DNA from 2 places in the Staphylococcus sp. MZ3 genome. Region 1 is predicted to be linked to the other one. Evidence: predicted binding sites of a transcription regulator. Region 1 holds the regulator's gene; the other holds the start of a gene.
The links. Region 1 encodes CtsR, which represses protease genes until heat stress. Its sites were predicted from a motif close to ATGGTCAATAAAGGTCAAACA; they were not measured.
Positions count from the first base shown of each region.

Region 2: the regulator CtsR is predicted to act here: its motif matches at 1,464-1,484, upstream of clpP (ATP-dependent Clp endopeptidase proteolytic subunit ClpP).

Region 1 covers NZ_CP076026.1:548,263-551,703, forward strand. The annotation lists gene pdxT (pyridoxal 5'-phosphate synthase glutaminase subunit PdxT) at 1-187, shown strand, start outside; gene KI230_RS02550 (NupC/NupG family nucleoside CNT transporter) at 395-1,609, opposite strand; gene KI230_RS02555 (CtsR family transcriptional regulator) at 1,767-2,228, shown strand; gene KI230_RS02560 (UvrB/UvrC motif-containing protein) at 2,247-2,813, shown strand; gene KI230_RS02565 (protein arginine kinase) at 2,803-3,441, shown strand, end outside.
Region 2 covers NZ_CP076026.1:814,804-818,244, forward strand. The annotation lists gene whiA (DNA-binding protein WhiA) at 13-957, shown strand; gene clpP (ATP-dependent Clp endopeptidase proteolytic subunit ClpP) at 1,530-2,117, shown strand; gene KI230_RS03825 (TIGR01777 family oxidoreductase) at 2,360-3,262, opposite strand.

The DNA of each region.
Region 1 (3,441 bases):
AGGTGTCTTTATAAGAGCGCCACATATTGAAAAAGTAGGTCAAGGCGTAGATATCCTATGTAAGGTTAATGAGAAAATTGTAGCTGTCCAGCAAGGTAAATATTTAGGCGTATCATTCCATCCTGAATTAACAGATGACTATAGAGTAACTGATTACTTTATTAATCATATTGTAAAAAAAGCATAGCTTAATGTATGCTAAATCAACGAATTATTGACATTTATAGATTTGTTGAGAAGACAATATCTCCTTCAAACTTAGCTTTGGAGGAGTTGTTTTTTATGTCAAAATTAAAAATGATAAAAAATAAAGATATACATAAGAAAAAACCCCTTCAAAGACACTGAGAATAGTCAAAATTTTGAAGGGGTTAATTCGATGTTGATGTATTTGTTAAATAAAGAATCCAGCGATTGCAGCTGAAATGAAAGATACTAGTGTTGCACCGAATAATAGTTTCAAACCAAAGCGGGCAACTGTATCTCCTTTTTTGTCATTAAGAGATTTAATCGCACCTGAAATAATACCAATAGAGCTAAAGTTAGCAAATGATACTAAGAATACAGATGTAACACCTTTTGCGTGTTCAGATAAATCACTAAGTTTACCAAGTGCTTGCATTGCTACAAATTCGTTAGATAATAGTTTTGTCGCCATAACTGAACCGGCTTGAACTGCATCTTGCCATGGCACACCGACTAAGAATGCAAATGGTGCAAAGACAAAACCAATTAATGTTTGGAAATCCCAAGAAATAGCGCCACCTGAAACTGTACTAAAGATATTGCTTACAATTCCATTTAATAGAGCGATAATAGCAATGTATCCGATTAACATTGCGCCTACAATGACAGCTACTTTAAATCCATCTAAAATATATTCTCCTAGCATTTCGAAGAATGATTGTTGTCTTTCTTCAGTTTCTTCAACTAATAATTTGTCATCTTCTTCATTAACTTTATAAGGGTTAATAATTGAAGCGATGATGAAACCACCAAATAAGTTTAAGACAACAGCCGTTACAACATATTTAGGTTCAATTAAGGTAAAGTATGCACCGATAATTGAAGCAGAAACAGTCGACATTGCTGAAGCTGTTAATGTGTATAAACGTTGCTTAGGTATGTATGGTAATTGTTTTTTAATTGAAATAAATACTTCAGATTGTCCTAAAATTGCTGCAGCAACTGCATTGTATGATTCTAAACGTCCCATACCATTAATTTTAGAAATTAAGAATCCTAAAACATTAATGATTAAAGGTAAAATCTTTGTGTATTGAAGGATACCGATAATCGCTGAAATAAATACGATAGGTAATAATACACTGAAGAAGAATGGTGGTTGCTTAGGATCGATATATTGAATACCACCGAATACAAAGTTAACACCATCTGCTGCTTTTAATAATAAGTAGTTAAAACCGTTTGAAATACCACCAATAACCTTGATTCCCATTGTAGTTTTAAGCAAGATAAATGCAAAGATAAGCTGAATTGCAAGTAAAATTCCTACATATTTCCAGCGAATATTTTTCCTGTCTGAGCTAAATAGAAACGCAAGTGCTAAAAAGAAGATAATTCCGATAATCCCAATTAGAATATGCATATATTTCTCATTCCTTTAGTTTTTTCTACAATCTATCATACAATAAAATGGAAGGGCTAACATCATAAATTTTTGAAAATATAAAAACAAATTAATTGAAAAAGGTCAAAATAGGTCATATAATATAGTCAAAGAAGGTCAAAAAGGGGTGATATACATGCACAATATGTCTGACATCATAGAACAATACATCAAACGTTTATTTGAAGAGTCGAATGAAGATGTCGTTGAAATTCAGAGAGCGAATATCGCACAGCGTTTTGATTGTGTACCATCACAATTAAATTATGTAATCAAAACACGATTCACTAATGAACATGGTTATGAAATCGAAAGTAAACGTGGTGGTGGTGGTTACATCCGAATCACTAAAATTGAAAATAAAGATGCAACAGGTTATATTAATCATTTGCTTCAGCTGATTGGACCTTCTATTTCTCAACAACAAGCTTATTATATTATTGATGGGCTTTTAGATAAAATGTTAATAAATGAACGTGAAGCTAAAATGATTCAAGCAGTTATTGATAGAGAAACGCTATCAATGGATATGGTTTCTAGAGATATTATTAGAGCAAATATTTTAAAACGTTTGTTACCAGTTATAAATTATTACTAAATGAAATGAGGTGTTGAAGTGCTTTGTGAAAATTGTCAACTTAATGAAGCGGAATTAAAAGTTAAAGTTACAAGTAAAAATAAAACAGAAGAAAAAATGGTGTGTCAAACTTGTGCTGAGGGGCACCATCCGTGGAATCAAGCTAATGAACAGCCTGAATATCAAGAACATCAAGATAATTTCGAAGAAGCATTTGTTGTTAAGCAAATTTTACAACATTTAGCTACGAAACATGGCATTAATTTTCAAGAAGTAGCGTTTAAAGAAGAAAAACGTTGCCCATCATGTCATATGACTTTGAAAGATATTGCACATGTTGGTAAATTTGGGTGTGCTAATTGTTATGCAACATTTAAAGATGACATCATTGATATCGTCCGCAGAGTTCAAGGTGGACAATTTGAGCACGTTGGAAAGACACCACATTCTTCACATAAAAAGATAGCTTTAAAGCGAAAAATCGAAGAAAAGAATGAATATTTGAAAAAACTTATTGAAATCCAAGATTTTGAGGAAGCAGCCATTGTTAGAGATGAAATTAAAGCACTAAAAGCTGAGAGTGAGGTGCAACATGATGACGCATAATATTCATGATAATATCAGCCAATGGATGAAAAGTAATGAAGAAACACCAATTGTTATGTCTTCTAGAATTCGGTTAGCGCGTAATTTAGAAAATCATGTGCATCCACTAATGTATGCTACTGAAAATGATGGATTTAGAGTTATAAATGAGGTACAAGATGCCTTGCCAAACTTTGAATTAATGCGTCTTGATCAAATGGATCAACAAAGTAAAATGAAAATGGTTGCAAAGCATTTGATTAGTCCTGAACTAATAAAACAACCAGCAGCCGCAGTATTAGTGAATGACGATGAATCTTTAAGTGTCATGATAAATGAAGAGGACCATATTCGTATTCAAGCTATGGGAACTGACACGACATTACAGGCTTTATATAATCAAGCTTCATCAATTGATGATGAATTAGATCGAAGCCTTGATATAAGTTATGATGAACAACTTGGTTATTTAACTACATGTCCTACCAATATAGGTACTGGTATGAGAGCAAGCGTGATGCTACATTTGCCAGGTCTATCTATTATGAAAAGAATGACACGGATTGCTCAAACCATTAATCGTTTTGGATATACAATCAGAGGTATTTACGGTGAAGGTTCGCAAGTTTATGGACATACTTATCAACTA
Region 2 (3,441 bases), 270 kb from region 1:
AATGACTGTACGATGAGCTTTGCATCAGAAATGAAAAATGAATTAACTAGAATAGACGTCGATGAAATGAATGCAAAAGCAGAGCTCAGTGCACTGATTCGAATGAATGGTGCACTTAGTCTTTCAAATCAACAATTTGTTATAAATGTTCAAACGGAAAATGCAACAACGGCAAGACGTATTTATTCGTTGATTAAACGTGTCTTTAATGTGGAAGTTGAAATATTAGTCCGTAAAAAAATGAAACTTAAAAAAAATAATATTTATATTTGTCGTACAAAGATGAAAGCGAAAGAAATTCTTGATGAATTAGGAATTTTAAAAGACGGCATTTTTACGCATGAAATTGATCATTCAATGATTCAAGATGACGAAATGAGACGCAGTTACTTGAGAGGAGCTTTTCTGGCAGGTGGCTCAGTGAATAACCCTGAAACATCTTCGTACCATTTGGAAATTTTTTCTCAAAATGAGAGTCATGCAGAAGGCTTAACGAAACTAATGAATAGTTATGAGTTGAATGCCAAACATTTAGAGCGAAAAAAAGGAAGTATTACGTATTTAAAAGAAGCGGAAAAGATTTCGGATTTTCTTAGTTTGATAGGTGGCTATCAAGCGTTATTAAAATTTGAAGACGTACGTATTGTAAGAGATATGCGTAATTCTGTTAACCGACTCGTTAATTGTGAAACGGCCAATCTAAATAAAACAGTTAGTGCTGCGATGAAACAAGTTGAGAGCATTAAATTGATTGATAAAGAAATTGGTATTGAAAATTTACCAGACAGGTTGAGAGAGATTGCTAGAATTCGAGTAGAACATCAAGAAATTTCGTTGAAAGAGCTTGGAGAAATGGTATCAACTGGTCCAATTTCAAAATCAGGTGTAAATCACCGATTAAGAAAACTGAATGATTTAGCCGATAAGATTAGAAATGGTGAACAAATAGAATTATAAGTAAGAAGGTGTTTTTGGTAGTGAATTATCAAAAACACTTTTTTATGATTAAAAAGTGTTTAATGAATAATAGTCGACTAACTATTAAATTGAGCTGGAAAGTTTAATGAAGGAAATTCAATAACCAAGTGATGCCTAATTTTCTCATTAAATAGCATCATATGTATCAATTTGGTCATAAGAAAATATGAATGTGATAATTAATTGAGTCCCTGAAAGTCCCTGATCATAGACAAAAACAAAATCAGCATAAATAAGAATCCCGACATTGCGGGATTCTCAGTATTGAAAAGTATTGTATTTTATTAAAACAGCCTCCTTGAAGGGAATTGAACCCCTATCTTAAGAACCGGAATCTTACGTGTTATCCATTACACCACAAGGAGCAAATATGTAATCATATCTCTGTACTATGAGAAGTAAAATAAGTACAATCTAAAATAGATATTATCAGTTTACAAAGGAAAGAGAAAAGCGTCAAACAATGTAACTATTTAAAGTCAAAGTGTTTGACCAAATTTGACTTAATATGTAAAATAATGAGTAACAGTTATTACAAGGAGGAAATATAGATGAATTTAATTCCTACAGTTATTGAAACAACAAACCGCGGTGAACGTGCATATGATATATACTCACGTTTATTAAAAGACCGTATTATTATGTTAGGTTCACAAATTGATGACAACGTAGCAAATTCAATCGTATCACAGTTATTATTCTTACAAGCGCAAGACTCAGAGAAAGATATTTATTTATACATTAATTCACCAGGTGGAAGTGTAACAGCTGGTTTTGCGATTTATGATACAATTCAACACATTAAACCTGATGTTCAAACAATTTGTATCGGTATGGCTGCATCAATGGGATCATTCTTATTAGCAGCTGGTGCAAAAGGTAAACGTTTCGCGTTACCAAATGCAGAAGTAATGATTCACCAACCATTAGGTGGTGCTCAAGGACAAGCAACTGAAATCGAAATTGCTGCAAATCACATTTTAAAAACACGTGAAAAATTAAACCGCATTTTATCAGAGCGTACTGGTCAAAGTATTGAAAAAATACAAAAAGACACAGATCGTGATAACTTCTTAACTGCAGAAGAAGCTAAAGAATATGGCTTAATTGATGAAGTGATGGTACCTGAAACAAAATAATTCAAAGTAAAGAGTAGACTAAGCAGTCTGCTCTTTTTGTATGAGTAAACCGAGGTGTCAATAAATTGTTTACTATACTTTGAGCGGAAATATGATTGAATGAAGCTAGTTGAACCGTAACTATATGAAATGTTCCCTTCAAAGTAGACATTGAAAGGAACATTTCAATCCTTTGTTTGTAAGTCGCTCTAGACATTACATTTAGTACATATGTTGTTTCTAATGCTCATTAATGGTATTGATTATTCTTTGATTAAATCTTCAAGTGCCATTTTTAAATTACTATATTTAAATTGGAATCCCAATGCTTGAATTTTATTAGGTAATACTTTTTGAGTATCCAATACTACTGTTGACATTTGACCAAGTATGAGACGCATTGCAAGACTTGGTGCCCAAGTTTCATGGGGCTTATGCATAGCTCTTGCTAAAGTGTAGCCAAATAAATTTTGACGCTCAGGTATAGGTGCAGTTAAATTAAACGGACCACTAGCTGACTCGTTATTTATTAAAAATAAAATAGCTTGAATTAAATCATTGATATGAATCCATGAATACCATTGTTGACCAGAACCTAATTTACCACCAATGTAATATTTGTATGGTAGTTTCATTGTTTGTAACGCACCGCCTTCATTCGATAAAATCATACCGAAACGACCGATGACAACTCGCGTACCTAATTGTTCAAATTGTTGTGCGAAACGTTCCCATTGATACACAATATCTGATAAGAAATCAAATGGTAAAGTTTTATAAACTTCTGTGTAACTCATAAATAAATCAGGAGGATAGTAACCAGTGGCACTAGCATTAAATAAAACTTTAGGTGCTTTATTACGTGATTTAAACAATTCATATAAAGCTTGCGTAGATTGAATTCTACTTAGCATTAGCGTTTGTTTATATTCCGGTGTCCATCGTTTATTCAGTGTAGCACCTGCTAAGTTGATGACCACATCGATATTTTGAGGAACTTTGTGTTCCCACCCAGATTTAGCCCAGTTGACATATGAAATTTTCTTATCATTTGAAATTTGGTCGTGTCGCGTTAATATCGTGATATGTGAATCTGATTTTTTAATTTCATTAACTAATTGAGATCCAACCATACCAGTCCCACCAGTAATTAAGTATTGTTTCATTATCATTCACCCCATGTAATTTTGTATTTAGTTACTATTTAATAATCATTATTGTTGTTCAAAGGTTATACATTATTTAGACAATAATATGTCAATAACTTTTTTTGAATTGTATTTTAATAAAAATGATATAAGTTATAATAAAGGTGTACCTTCGATAACGAATAAACATCTCTTAA